2 regions of the Sphingomonas sp. BL-S-30 genome follow, and region 2 is predicted to be linked to the other one. Evidence: predicted binding sites of a transcription regulator. Region 2 holds the regulator's gene; the other holds the start of a gene.

Region 1 (7,557 bases), 2.1 Mb from region 2:
GCCTCGTCCCCGACTATGCGGACAATCTGAAATCGCTGCGCGGGCTGAAGATCGACTGGGGCCGGGGCGACACCATCGCGGACCATATCGCCGGCAACCAGGCGCTGTCGCGCCAGCTCGCCGAGTTCGGCGTGCCGCACGAAGCGGAGGAACATGCCGGCGGCTTTCGCGACCGGCATTGGGGGGAGGACGGGCGAGTCTATACCGACGTGCTGCCCTTTTTCGCCCGGCACCTGCTGTTCGGGCCGCCGACCGCGCCGCGCGACCGCGTGACCGCCGCGCATGGCCGGCTCGGCGCGGCGATGATCGCCGGCGACGCGGACGCGCTCGCCGCGCTGTACCTGCCCGACGCGATCAGCATGCCGGAATATCAGCCGGCCCTGTACGGCCGCACCCGGATCGCGGCCTATCAGCGCGCCATGTCCGTCCGCCGCCGCGTGACCGGCTATGTCCCGGTGGCGGCGGAGGTGATCGATCTCGGCAAGGGCGTGCTGGTCGAAACCGGCCTCTTCACCATCGCCTGGCGGCTGTCCGGCGGCGGGATCGAGGAGGAGCGCGGCAAATATGTCAATGTGTGGAGCACCGGACCGGACGGCGCGCTGAAGCTCAAGGCCGATGTCCGTGGCTATCTCCGGCCACTGGCGGACCCGTCGTCCTTCGTCGTCGCACTGCCGGCGCAGGCACCCCCGGCGTCTCCCGCCGGCGGGCCGCTCGCCGCCCGGCTCGATGCCCTGAACCGGGCCAATGCCCGCGCCGTGCAGGATCATGACGTGGCCGCGCAGCTCGCGCTTTATGCCGATGACGGCATGTTCATGCCCTTCGCCAACACCCCAAGGGCGGGGATCGCGGAGCTCCGCCCCTTTCTCACTGCCTATGTCAATGCGGGGCGCGGCGCGACTTTCGACTCAGTGCGGGTCTGGAATACCGGCTTCGAGGATTTCGGCGGCTATGTCCTGGAATATGGGAAGTTCCGCGTCGCCTGGCGGGCGGGCGGGTCGTCCGGGGTCACCCGGGGCGGCGGGCTGCGGCTGTGGCGCCGGGGCGCGGACGGCGCGCTCACGATGCTGCGCCAGATCGGGACGCATGACCATGCCGGCTGACGGCCTCGCGCGACGCGCGGTCCTGTGCGCGCTCCTCGCGGCGCTCCCCGCGACCGCCGCCGCGCAGACCAGTCCGCGTTCGATGATCCGCCTGCTCGACCAGCGCCGGCCGGCGCCGCCGGCGAGGATCGCCGACATGGCCTGGATCGAGGGCCATTGGATCGGTGCCATGCCGGAGGGGCCGGTCGAGCATGTCGTGCTCGGCGCGGCGTTCGGTCACATGCCCGGTTTCGTCCGCGCGGTCAGCCCGCAGGGCGTGGTCTTTTACGAGATCAGCGTGTTCGTCGAGACCGGCGATTCGCTCGCGGTGCGGGTCAAGCATTTCACGCCGGCGCTTGCCGGATGGGAGACGCAGCAGGGCTATGTCGATCGCCCGCTGGTCGCGCGCGACGGCGATCTTTTCTATTTCGACGGCATCACCTTCCAGCGCACCGGGCCGGACGGCTTCACCGTCTATTTCCTCGACCGCCCCGGCGGCGTGGAGCGTGCCACTTTGGTCATCCCGTTCCGGCGGAAGAGTAACTAAGCCCGGTCCCAATAAGGCGGGTCGCCGAAGCTGCGCCTGAGGCTCGCGGTCAGCGCGGCGATCTTGGTCGAGGCGCTGCGGTCGCGCAGATAGGCGATGAACAGCTCGGCGCCCTCCGCCTCGATCCCGATATCGACGATCTCCAGCGCCCCGCTCGCCAACTGCTCGTGCACGAAGAAAGTCGGCAACAGCGTGATGCCCAGCCCGGCCAGCGCCGCATCGCGCATCACCAGGCCGTTGTTCACCCGGAGCGCGGCGCGCGGCCGCAGCACCGTCCAGCCGTCCGCCCCGGCGAAGCGCCAGTCGGCGTCGCGATTGGCGTAGAGGATGCCGCAATGCCCCGCCAGTTCGGCCAGGGTGCGGGGCCGGCCCTTCTCCGCCAGATAGCGGGGCGTGGCGACCAGCACCCGCCGGGTCACCGCCAGCCGTTTCGCCACCAGCCGCGTGTCGCCGACCGGACCGTGGCGGATCACCGCGTCGAACCCGCTCGCCGCCGCATCGACGAATCCGTCGTCCAGCTCCAGCGTCAGGTCGATATCGGGATGGTCGCGCAGGAACTGGTTCAGCGCTGGCCCCAGATGCAGGATGCCGAAGCCGACCGGTCCCGATACCCGGAGCGGCCCGGCCAAGGTCCCCCGCCGCTGCGCCAGCTCCGCCGCCGCCTCGCGCGCCTGGTACAGGATCTGCTGCGCGCGCGGCAGGAAGCTGTGGCCGTCCTCGGTCAGGGTCAGCTTGCGGGTGGTGCGCTGGATCAGTCTTGTGCCCAACGTGCGCTCCAGCTCGGCCAGCCTTTCGCTCACCACTGACTTGGCGAATCCCAGCCGCCGCGCCGCCGCGCTGATCGATCCGGCCTCAGTGATCGCGGCAAAGGCGCTGAGCCCGTCCATCTTCATCATCGTTCGGTTATCCCGGACACAAGTTTCAGCTTTATGCTACTAGTCCGAACAACCGATAGCGATCATTTTCCTCGGCAAGACGGGCGGCCCCGATGGCGCCCAAACAGGGGAAATCCGATGCTTCGTTCGTTGATGCTCGCCGGCGCCGCGCTGATTATGGCGGCGCCCGCCGCCGCCCAGGTGCCGCCTTATCCGGCCGCCTTCCATACCGAGGAGATCGCCACCAACGGCGCGACCATCCATGTCCGGGTCGGCGGCAAGGGCCCCGCGGTCGTGCTGCTGCACGGCTATGGCGAGACCGGCGACATGTGGGCGCCGATGGCGGCCGACCTGATGCGCGACCACACCGTGATCGTGCCCGATCTGCGCGGCCTCGGCCTGTCCTCCAAGCCGTCCGGCGGGTTCGACAAGAAGAATCAGGCGGGCGATGTGCTCGGCGTGCTCGACCGGCTGAAGATCGCCAGGGCCGATCTGGTCACGCATGACATCGGCAACATGGTCGGCTTCGCCTTTGCCGCGCTCCACCCCGACCGGGTCGGCCGCTTCGTGCTGATCGATGCGCCGGTGCCCGGCGTCGGCCCATGGGAGGAGATCCTCAAGAACCCGCTGCTCTGGCATTTCCGTTTCGGCGGGCCCGACATGGAGCGGCTGGTGGCGGGGCGCGAGCGCATCTATCTCGATCGCTTCTGGAACGAATTCTCCGCGGTGCCCGCGCATTTCACCGAAGGCTCGCGCGAGCATTATGCAAAACTCTACGCCATGCCCGGCGCGATGCACTCCGGCTTCGCGCAATTCGCCGCCTTCGATCAGGACGCGATCGACAACCGCGCCTGGCTCGCCGCGAACGGCAAGCTCAAGATGCCGGTCCTCGCGCTCGGCGGCGAGAAGAGCTTCGGCCTGACCATGGCGGTGGTGATGCGCGCCGGCGCCGAGAATGTCACCGAAGGCGTGGTCCCCGGTTCCGGCCACTGGATCATGGAAGAGAATCCCGACGCGACCGTGACGCTGGTTCGCGGCTTCCTGGACGCGGGCAAGTGAAGGCGCGGCTCTGGTTGGCGACGGCACTCCTGCCGCTCGCCGCCACCAGCGCCGCCCAAACAGGGGCGGGGCAGTCGGGGGAGGGCGGTCACCTCCGCCTCGCCCCCGCCGACATTGCCGCGCTGCCCATGCTAGGCGCCGGCGCCGGCACCTCGGGCGTGGCGGGCATCCGCACCCGCATTCTCTCCGGCGACCCGACCAAGGCCGGCCTCTACACCATCGCGCTGACCGTCCCCGCCAACACCCGCATCGCCGCCCACCGCCACCGCGACGATCGCACCGCCACCGTCGTCGCCGGCACCTGGTATTTCGGCTATGGCGACAAGGCACCGGACGCCGCGTTCAAGCCCCTCCCGCCCGGCAGCTTCTACGCCGAACCCGGCGACGTCGCCCATTTCGCCCGGACGGGCGCCGATCCGGTGACGCTCTACATCACCGGCATCGGGCCGACCGACACCCGCTATGTCGAGGCCAGCGCGAGCCCTTGATCGAAAGCAACACGGTCGCGGCTCGAAACCGCGCCGCGCGTTCCTATATTGCCCGGTAGCGGCTCTTGCCGAATCCGAACAAATATGGAACATAACGGTCTATGCTGACCCATATCTCCGTGCGCGGCGCGCGCGAGCACAACCTCAAGGATGTCTCGATCGACATCCCGCGCGACACGCTCACGGTGATCACCGGCCTGTCCGGCTCGGGCAAGTCGAGCCTGGCCTTCGACACCATCTATGCCGAGGGGCAGCGGCGCTATGTCGAGTCGCTCTCGGCCTATGCCCGCCAGTTCCTCGAGCTGATGCAGAAGCCCGATGTCGACCATATCGAGGGCCTGTCGCCCGCCATCTCGATCGAGCAGAAGACCACCAGCCGCAACCCGCGTTCGACCGTCGCGACCGTCACCGAGGTCTATGATTACATGCGCCTGCTCTGGGCGCGCGTCGGCATTCCCTATTCGCCCGAGACCGGCCTGCCGATCGCAGCGCAGACCGTCAGCCAGATGGTCGACCGGGTCATGGCCCTGCCCGAGGGCACGCGCCTGTACCTGCTCGCCCCCGTCGTGCGCGGCCGCAAGGGCGAATATCGCAAGGAAATGCTCGAGTGGCAGAAAGCGGGCTTCACCCGCGTCCGCATCGACGGCGAGCTCTACGAGATCGACGAAGCCCCCGCGCTCGACAAGAAATTCAAGCACGACATCGAGGTGGTGGTCGACCGCCTCGTCGTCGGCCCCGACATGTCCACGCGCCTCGCCGACAGCTTCGAGACCGCGCTGAAGCTGGCCGAGGGGCTGGCCTATGTGGATCTGGTCGATACGACGGTGGCCGAAATATCCCCCTCCCGCTCGCGGGAGGGGCTAGGGGAGGGCCTGTCCGCAAGCAGCGCCGCCCTTGGTGACACGCCCTCCCCCGACCCCTCCCGCAAGCGGGAGGGGAGTAAGGTCAAGGAAGCCCCCCAGACCTTCGTCCCCGAAGGCAAGATGAAGAACACCGGCATCCCCGCCAACCGCATCGTGTTCTCCGAAAAATTCGCCTGCCCGGTCTCCGGCTTCACCATCGCCGAGATCGAGCCACGCCTCTTCTCCTTCAACGCCCCGCAAGGCGCATGCCCCGCATGCGACGGCCTCGGCGAGAAGCTGCTGTTCGACGAGGAACTCGTCGTTCCCAACCATGCGCTCTCCATCAAGAAGGGCGCGATCGTCCCCTGGGCGAAATCCAACCCGCCTTCGCCCTATTACATGCAGGTGCTGGGCAGCCTGGCGCGCGAATTCGGCTTCAGCCTCGACACGCCCTGGGAGGATCTGCCCGGCGAAGTGAAGCTGATCATCCTGCACGGCACCGCCGGCAAGCCCGTCACGCTGACCTTTATCGACGGCAAGAAGTCGTACGACGTGCGCAAGCCCTTCGAGGGCGTCATCGGCAACCTCAACCGCCGCATGCTCCAGACCGAAAGCGCCTGGATGCGCGAGGAGCTGTCGAAGTACCAGAGCAGCGCCGCGTGCGAGGTCTGCCACGGCGCCCGCCTCAAGCCCGAGGCGCTGGCGGTCAAGATCGGCATGCGCGACATCTCCTCGGTCACCCATTTGTCGGTGGTCGATGCGCTCGCCTGGTTCACCGCCATCCCGTCGGATCTGACGACGCAGCAGAACGCCATTGCCGAACGCATCCTCAAGGAGATCCTCGAACGGCTCGGCTTCCTCAACAATGTCGGGCTGGATTATCTCAACCTGGATCGCACCTCGGGCACGCTGTCGGGCGGTGAGAGCCAGCGCATCCGCCTCGCCTCGCAGATCGGCTCGGGCCTCTCGGGCGTGCTTTACGTGCTCGACGAGCCGAGCATCGGCCTGCACCAGCGCGACAACGACATGCTCTTGAAGACGCTCCGGCGCCTGCGCGATCTCGGCAATACCGTGCTGGTGGTCGAGCATGACGAGGATGCGATCCGCTCGGCCGATTACATCATCGATATGGGCCCCGGCGCCGGCGTCCATGGCGGCGCGGTCGTGGCCGAGGGAACGCTCGACGACATCCTGACGTCGACGGGCAGCGTCACCGCGGATTATCTCAACGGCACACGCGAGGTCGCGGTGCCCACGACGCGACGCAAGGGCAACGGCAAGAAGCTGACGGTGCACAACGCCACCGCCAACAATCTGCGCGGCGTCACCGCCAGCCTGCCGCTCGGCACCTTCACCTGCATCACCGGTGTGTCGGGCTCGGGCAAGTCGAGCTTCACCATCGACACGCTCTATGCCGCCGCCGCGCGCCAGCTCAACGGCGCGCGCGTGCTCGCCGGCAAGCATGAGAAGATCAGCGGCCTGCAATATCTCGACAAGGTGATCGACATCGATCAGTCGCCGATCGGCCGCACCCCGCGCTCCAACCCCGCGACCTATACCGGCGCCTTCACGCAGATCCGCGACTGGTTCGCCGGCCTGCCGGAAAGCCAGGCGCGCGGTTACAAGCCCGGCCGGTTCAGCTTCAACGTCAAGGGCGGCCGCTGCGAGGCCTGCCAGGGTGACGGCCTGCTCAAGATCGAGATGCACTTCCTGCCCGACGTCTATGTGACGTGCGACGTGTGCCACGGCGCCCGCTACAACCGGGAGACGCTCGAGGTGAAGTTCAAGGGCAAGTCGATCGCCGACGTGCTCGACATGACGGTCGAGGACGCGGTCGAGTTCTTCAAGGCCGTCCCCCCGATCCGCGACAAGATGGCGATGCTGGCGGAGGTCGGTCTCGGTTACGTCAAGGTCGGCCAGCAGGCGACGACTCTGTCGGGCGGCGAAGCGCAACGCGTCAAGCTGGCCAAGGAACTGTCCCGCCGCGCGACCGGCCAGACCCTCTACATCCTCGACGAGCCCACCACCGGCCTGCATTTCGAGGACGTGCGCAAGCTGCTCGAAGTGCTGCACGCCCTGGTCGACCAGGGCAACACGGTGGTGGTCATCGAGCACAACCTGGATGTCATCAAGACCGCCGACTGGGTGCTCGACCTCGGGCCGGAGGGCGGCGTGAAGGGCGGGGAGATCGTCGCCGAGGGCACGCCGGAGAAGGTGGCGAAGACCAAGGGATCGTTCACCGGGCAATATCTCGCGCCGCTCTTGGAGCGCGGGCGGGAGCGGGTGGCGGCGGAATAATTTCTCTCCCTAGTCTCTCTCTCTCTCTCTCTCTCTCTCTCTCTCTCTCTCTCTCTCAGTCAGAAGGAGGGGAGGGAGCCGTGCAGCCGCGGAAGGCTGAGTGTGACACCCGCGAAATCACCGAGTCGCCAGAAGGCAGGGGGCAAGCAAGAGGGTCTGCATCGACCCGAATTCGAAGCTGCCTTCCGCCCTTCGCCCGCGAGTGAGGCCATGAAACGAGCGGCTGGAATCTGAGATCACCTTCTCCGCTCGCCCTGAGCATGTCGAAGGGTTGCTTTTCTCCGAAGGAAAGAAAAGCAAAGTTCGACCAGTCGGTATCACCGTCGCCGCTTCTCTCTTACTACCCCCGCAAACGTCGTCTGCGTTCAT
Region 2 (7,557 bases):
ATCGTCGGCCCGGGTGCGTCCAGCGGTGCGGGCCTGCGCGAAAGGCTGTCGAAACACATCCAGGCGAGCGCGCCGGGCGGCGGCGGGGCGATTGCGGCGGCGCTGGCGACCGGGGACCAGGGCGGCATCTCCGAGGAGGATGCCGAAGCGATGCGCCGGTCGGGGCTGGCGCATCTCCTATCGGTCAGCGGGCTGCACATCACTGCGGTGGTCGGCGCAGTGATGCTATTGGTGTTGCGGTTGCTCGCGCTCAGCCCGTGGCTGGCGCTGCGTTTCCGCCTGCCGCTGATCGCTGCCGGGGCGGGTGCAGTGGCGGCGATCGGTTATACCTGGCTGACCGGTGCCGAGGTGCCGACGGTCCGATCCTGCGTCGCGGCGCTGCTGGTACTGATCGCGATGGCGATGGGGCGCGAGGCGATTACGCTGCGGCTGGTCGCGGCCGGCGCCTTCATCGTGCTGCTGCTCTTCCCCGACGCGCTGGCCGGGCCGAGTTTCCAGCTCTCCTTCGCGGCGGTCGCGGCGATCGTCGCGCTGCACGAGCATCCGCGAGTGAAGGCATGGTTCGCGCCGCGCGAGCAGGCGTGGTGGCAGAAGCTCGGGCGCACGCTTCTGTCGCTGCTACTGACCGGCGTGGTGGTCGAGCTGTCGCTGATCCCGATCGCGCTGTTCCATTTTCACAAGGCGGGCATTTACGGCGCGGTCGCCAATATCGTCGCGATCCCGCTGACCACCTTCATCGTCATGCCGCTCGAAGCGCTGGCGCTATTGTTCGACCTGGCGGGGATTGGCGCGCCCTTGTGGTGGCTGACGGCGCGGTCGCTCGATCTGCTGCTGTGGATCGCGCATGCCACCGCGAGCATCCCCGGATCGGTTGCGGCGCTACCGGCGATGCCGGGTGGGGCTTTCGGGCTGATGGCGTTCGGCGGACTGTGGGTCGCCTTGTGGCGGACGCGATGGCGGCGGCTCGGCGGCGTGCCGTTCGCGATGGGCGCTGCCTGGGCGCTGACGACGCCGACGCCCGACCTGCTCGTCACCGGCGACGGACGGCATGTCGCGATCCGGACGGCGCGGGGCGGGCTGGCGCTGCTGCGTGATCGGGTCGGCGACTACACGTCGGACATGCTGGCGGAGAATAGCGGGGTGGACGGCGAGCCCCTGTTCCTCGCCGATCAACCAGAGGCGCGGTGCAGCCGCGATCTCTGTCTGGTCGAGCAGAAGGCGGGCGGCCGGAGCTGGCGGATCCTCGCGACGCGGAGCGCCTATCTGGTGCCGGCGGGCGAGCTGATCGCGGCATGCGCCACCGCCGATATCGTGGTCAGCGAGCGCTGGCTGCCCGATGGCTGCCGCCCGCGCTGGCTAAAGCTAGACCGCGACATGCTGGCCAAGACCGGTGGTGTCGCGGTGACGCTGCGTACCGGCCATGTCACCACCGTGTTGCAGCCGGGCGACCGCCACCCCTGGCGGGTGGCGGCGCCCGTCCCGGTCAGACGTAGCGGCGGAGCAGGCCGGCGAGCTTACCCTGCACGCGCACCTGATGTGGAGAATAACGCTGCGGATCATAGGCGCGGTTCGCCGGATCGAGGCGGATCATCGCGCCTTCCTTCCGGAAATATTTGAGCGTCGCTTCGCTGTCGTCGATCAGCGCCACGACGATCTCGCCGTCGCGCGCCGTGTCGGCGCGACGGATCAGGGCATAATCGCCGTCGAGGATGCCGGCATCGACCATCGAGTCACCCGAGACCTCGAGCGCATAATGTTCGCCGCCGCCGAGCAATGCGGCGGGCACCGCGAGCATCGACTGGCCCTCGAACGCCTCGATCGGCACGCCGGCCGCGATCCGGCCGTGCAGCGGAATCTCGATCACGTCGTTCGCCGGCTCGGGGAGCTTCTTCACATTGCCGGTCGGCGCGGCGGCCGCAGCGGCGCCCTTGCGCACTGCCTCGGGCCGTTCCGGCATGCGCAGCACTTCGAGCGCGCGGGCGCGGTTGGGCAGGCGGCGGATGAACTTGCGTTCCTCCAGCGCGCTGATCAGGCGGTGGACGCCCGATTTGGACTTGAGGTCGAGCGCCTCCTTCATTTCCTCGAACGAGGGCGAAACGCCGCTCGCCTCGAGCCGGTCGTTGATGAAGCAGATCAGCTCGTGCTGCTTGCGGGTAAGCATCCCAATTCCTCCGTCGGAACAGACTGGGAACGTTTATGCAATGTTCCGGTGCCGTGTCAAGCGAATGGAAGGATTTCCACCACCTCGCCGGCGCCGAGCGCCGGTGCATTGGGCGCGCGGACGATCAGGCAGTCGGCGCGGGCGAGCGTCAGCAGCATCGAACTGTCCTGAATGCCGGCGGCGAAGACATGGCCGTCGCGGATCGCGGCGCGCAGATAATCCTGGCGGTGGTCGTTCGCCGGCAGGTCCTCGCCGAGGATCGCGGTGGCGGTGCGCGGGAACGGATCGGGCGCGCCCGCCATGATAGCGATCAGCGGGCGGAGGAACAGGAAGGCGGTGACGAAGGCCGAAACCGGGTTGCCCGGCAGGCCGAGCACCACCGCGCCGCCGAGCCGGCCCGCCATCATCGGCTTGCCCGGGCGGAGCGCGATCCGCCAGAAATCGATGCTGCCGCCCGCGGCAGCGAGCGCCGGGCGGACCAGATCGTGGTCGCCGACCGAGGCGCCGCCGGTGGTGACGAGGATGTCGGCATCGACCGCGGCAAAGGCAGCGGTGGTTACATCGAGCCGGTCGGGCAGGATGCCGAGGTCGATCACCTCGACGGGCAGGTCGGCGAGCAGCGCGGCCAGCATGGCGCCGTTGGACTCGGGCAGCACTTCGTCCGTCAGCGCGCTGCCCGGTACGACCAGCTCGTCGCCGGTCGCGACGATCGCGACACGAAGGCGGCGGGTGACGGGGAGAGCGCCGTGCCCGCCGGTTGCCGCCACCGCGATCCGGGCCGGGGTGAGGCGCGCGCCCTGAGGGATGAGCAGGTCGCCGGTGGAGAAGTCGAGGCCCTTGCGGCGCGTGTTCTTGCCCCAGGCGCCGGGCCCTTCGCCGGTGAGGAGGATCAGGTCGCCCTCCTGCCTTGCCTCCTCCTGCACCAGCACGGTGTCAGCGCCGGCGGGCATCGCGGCGCCAGTGAAGATACGCGCCGCCTCCATCGTGCCGACCTCGCCGGCGAAGGGCCGGCCGGCCGCGCTCTCGCCGGCCAGGGTGAAGGGGCCGGGCAAGTCGGCGAAGCGGATCGCATAGCCGTCCATCGCCGAAAGGTCGCTGGCAGGTTGAGTGCGCAGGGCGAGTATGTTGCGGGCGGTCCAGCGTCCGGCTGCCTCACGCAGGGGCACGGTCTCCATCTCGACGGGAGGGGCAAGTGCGAACAGGCGGGCCTGGGCTTCGGTGACGGAGATCATCCCGCATCCCTATCCGGCGGGGCGCCATGGGTCGAGACGGCAGGCGTGTCAGTTACCGCTACCATCTTGCAAACGAGTGTTATAGCAATCGCTTCGGTAGCAGACTGGCCGCGATCAAGTCGGCGGGGTGCTTCGCATGGCCATGGGCCATGTCACGGGGGAAGATGCATGACGCAAGCACCGGCGCCTGACGCCTATAATCGTACTGCCCTGTTCTGGATCTGCGTGCTGGCGCTGTTCACCGCCGCGGTCGCCTTTTCGATGCGCACCGCCGCGTCGGATGCGATCCGCCAGGCCGTGTTCGATCCGATCGACCCAGCGAATTCGGGCCGGATGATCGGCGGCGCGCTCGGCGCGGCGTTCAGCGGGTTCGCCTTTTCGCTGCTGGTGCTGAGCCCGTTCCTCGACGTGATCGGGGCGAAGCGGGTGCTGTTGCTGGCGGCGTGCAGCTTCGTCGCCGGATCGCTGCTGATGGTGCTCGCCCCCGGCATGGGCAGCGGCGCGGGCATCGGGACGCTGGTGACGCTCGGCATGGCGCTGACGGGCGTGGGCTGGGGCTGCACCGAGGCGTCGATCAACCCGATGACCGCGGCGCTCTATCCGGCGGACAAGACTCACCGGCTGAACGTGCTGCACGCCTGGTGGCCGGCGGGCATCGTCGTCGGCGGGCTGGCGAGCATCGGCGTGGGGCAGATCGGGCTCGACTGGCGCTGGGACATCGCGCTGATCATGGTGCCGGGCATCGCCTTCGGCCTGTGGACGCTCACCCAGAAATTCCCGCCGACCGAAAGCGCGGCGCTGGGTGTCGGGTTCGGCGAGATGATCGCGGTGCCGTTCAAGCGCCCGACCTTCTGGATATTCTTCGCGATCATGTTCCTGACGGCGTCGGCCGAGCTGGCGCCGGGTTCCTGGGTGGACGTCGCGCTCACGCACACGGTGGGCATGAAGGGCATCCTGCTACTCGTCTATGTCTCGGCGATCATGTTCGTGATGCGGCATTTCGCTGGCGTCCTGTCGCACCGCGTGTCCGACATGGGGCTGTTGTGGCTGTGCACCATACCGGCCGGCCTGGGCCTGTACCTGCTGAGCGTCGCGTCCTCGCCGGTGACGGCGCTGGTTGCGGCGACGGTATGGGCGGTGGGTGTGGCCTTCATGTGGCCGACGATGATCGCGGCGGTGGCCTATCGTTATCCGCGCGGCGGGGCCTGGACGATCGGGCTGGTCGGTTTTGCCGGCGCGATGGCGATCCAGCTGGTGCTGCCCAAGCTCGGTGCGATCTACGACAAGGCCAAGCTTGAGCGGGCAGGGGGCGAGGCGGCGTTCGCCGCGCTTCAGCCGGGGCCGGTGCTGAACGACGTGCTGGCCTATGCGGCGACGCGGTCCTTCCAGGTCGTGGCGCTGATCCCGGTCGTGCTGTTCATGATCTTCGGCGTGGTGCGCATCCTCGAGCGGAAACGCCGGCTCGGCGGCGGGGAGGGCTGAACCGCGCTACCCAAGCGCGGTCGCGCTGCTATGCTCCGGCTTTGGCTGCGAAGAGGTAAGAGCATGCGGTTGTTGAGCGGGCTTGGTCTCTGGGTTTTGTCGCTGGTCGCACTGGCGCCGGCCCAGGCCGAGACGATCGCCTTTACCGGTGCCCGGGTGATCGACGGCACCGGCAAGGCGCCGATCGCGAACGGCGTGGTGGTGGTGACCGACGGCAAGATCGTCGCGGTCGGCACCAAAGCGGGGACCCGCGTCCCCGCCGGCGCCACGGTGATCGACGTGACGGGCAAGACGATCATGCCCGGCATCGTCAACGCGCATGGCCATCTGTTCTTCGATGCGAAGTCGGCGGTGCCGCCGCGCACCCAGCTCACCGACCAGTTGGCGCTCTACGCCCGCTACGGCGTCACCACCGTCTACAGCCTGGGCGATGACGGGGTGGAGACGGTGAAGCTGCGCGACGAGCTGCGCACGGCGCCGTACGGCCCCGGCATGGCCCGGCTCTACGTCTCCGGGCCGGTGCTCACCGCGAAGACGCCCGAGGAAGGGCGCGCGACCGTCACGGCCAATGCCGCGCGCGGTGTCGACATCATCAAGATCCGCCTGGAAGGGCCGCCCGATGCGCCGATCCGCACCCCGGCCGTCTATGGCGCGATGATCGACCAGGCCCATCTAGAGAAGCTGCGCATCGCCGTCCATATGTTCACTGCCGACGAGACCAAGGGCGTGGTCGATGCCGGCGCCGACCTGCTCGCGCACAGCATCCGCGACCGCGATGCCGACCCGGCGCTGATCGCCGCGATCAAGGCGAACGGCGTGGGCTATATCCCGACCCTGACGCGCGACCTCTCCGTGTTCGTCTATGAATCCACTCCCGATTTCACGAGCGATCCGTTCTTCACGAAGGAAGCGGCCTATCGCGCGCCGCTCGCCCCGCTGCTCGATCCCGAGGCCCAGGCCAAGGTGAAGGCAAGCGCCAGCGCGCAGGCGATCAAGCCGGCGCTGGAACAGGCCAAGCGCAACCTCAAGCTGCTGTCCGATGCCGGCGTGCAGATCGCGATGGGCACCGATACCGGCGCCCCCACCGGCCGCTGGCAGGGCTATTTCGAGCATCTTGAAATGCAGATGATGGTCGAGGCCGGCCTGACGCCGATGAAGGTGCTGGTCGCCGCGACAGGCGGGGCGGCCAAGGTGATGCACATCGACGACATGGTTGGCACCTTGCGGCCCGGGCGCCAGGCCGACCTGCTGGTGCTCGGGGCCAATCCGCTGGCCGATATCCGCAACACGCACAGCCTGGAGCAGGTCTGGATCGCCGGTCGCAAGCTCGACTGATTCCCACGACGACGCGCGATTTTAGCGCCGTTTCCGATCTTCTTTTTTCTTCCGCTGTAATGTTGGATTTTCGGCGCGATTTTTCGCTCTGTTCGCAGCGCGTTAGGTCGCGTTTCCCTGTTACGGCATAACAGCGGAAAATCGGTCGATTTTGACGGAAAAAACGCGGGAAATAGCGGTTGCTTTCCGCTGTACCGCGCAGGCCGAGCCGCCACCATTCATGGTTACGATGAGAAAGAACGCCGGCTGCCCGGGGCGCCGCGCTCGCACGGATCACTTCCGGATTGAATCGACCAGATCGTTCCATCTAGGAAATGACTCTGTCATTCCACGGTCTTATTCCGCGCCTAGGGGCCCGGTCCGTGGGGCTCGTCCAGCGAAATCGATAACGATTCGGGGGACCGTGACGTTCGTCTCGGTTCGGAAAAAGCCGCGCGTCTTGTTCAGATTAAAAGGGGTTTCCCGTGTCCAGATCCACCGTTGCCAAATCTTCCCTCCTGTTCGGTGCCGCTATCAGCGCGCTGCTCTGTTCGACCGGGGCCTCCGCCCAGGAGGCCGCCGCGCCGGTGGCGCAGGAGTCGGCGGAGGTCGGGCTGAACGACATCGTGGTGACGGCGGAACGGCGCCCCGAGACCTTGCTGAACACGCCGCTGTCGGTCACGGCGCTCACCGGTGACTCGCTGCGCTCCTTCCAGACCGGCGGCGACGACATCCTCTCGCTCTCCGGCCGCGTGCCCGGCCTGTATGCCGAGACGACGACCGGCCGCATCTTCCCGCGCTTCTACATCCGCGGCCTCGGCAATATCGATTTCTATCTCGGCGCGTCGCAGCCGGTATCGATCATCCAGGACGATGTCGTGCTCGAGCATGTCGTGCTGAAGTCGAACCCGGTGTTCGACGTGGCGCAGACCGAAGTGCTGCGCGGGCCGCAGGGATCGCTGTTCGGCCGCAACACCACGGCGGGCATCATCAAGTTCGACACGATCAAGCCGACCCAGGAGTTCGAGGGCCGCGGTCAGTTCTCCTATGGCAGCTACAACACGATCACCGCTGACGCCGGCGTTGGCGGCCCGATCGTCAAGGACCTGCTCGCGTTCCGTGTCTCGGCGCTGTACCAGCACCGTGACGACTGGGTCGACAACACATTCACCGGCACCAGCGCCGACGGCACCGTCTCGCCGAAGAAGGACGCGATGGGCGGCTTCGACGAGCGCGACATTCGTTTCCAGCTGCTGTTCACGCCGGGCGACCGCTTCTCGGTCAACGTCTCCGCGCATGCCCGCGATTATGACGGCACCTCCACCCTGTTCCACCGCGCCGCGCTGAAGAAGGGTTCGAACAGCGTCG

What was found. The regulator LexA, encoded in region 2, represses DNA repair genes until DNA is damaged. The targets are predictions, from matches to a motif close to GTTCCNCNCTTGTTCT.
Region 1: uvrA (excinuclease ABC subunit UvrA) is a predicted target of LexA. The motif match lies at 4,124-4,139, and genes of this name have one in related genera.

What each region holds. Positions count from the first base shown of each region.
Region 1 is NZ_CM145481.1:3,411,559-3,419,115, reverse strand. Features, by position in the region: gene ACZ1I5_RS15910 (alpha/beta hydrolase-fold protein) at 1-1,100, shown strand, start outside; gene ACZ1I5_RS15905 (DUF6265 family protein) at 1,084-1,626, shown strand; gene ACZ1I5_RS15900 (LysR family transcriptional regulator) at 1,623-2,522, opposite strand; gene ACZ1I5_RS15895 (alpha/beta fold hydrolase) at 2,640-3,560, shown strand; gene ACZ1I5_RS15890 (cupin domain-containing protein) at 3,575-4,048, shown strand; gene uvrA (excinuclease ABC subunit UvrA) at 4,150-7,188, shown strand.
Region 2 is NZ_CM145481.1:1,341,754-1,349,310, forward strand. Features, by position in the region: partial or broken gene ACZ1I5_RS06245 (ComEC/Rec2 family competence protein) at 1-1,479, shown strand, start outside; gene lexA (transcriptional repressor LexA) at 1,484-2,161, opposite strand; gene ACZ1I5_RS06255 (molybdopterin molybdotransferase MoeA) at 2,218-3,393, opposite strand; gene ACZ1I5_RS06260 (MFS transporter) at 3,562-4,875, shown strand; gene ACZ1I5_RS06265 (amidohydrolase family protein) at 4,939-6,210, shown strand; gene ACZ1I5_RS06270 (TonB-dependent receptor) at 6,675-7,557, shown strand, end outside.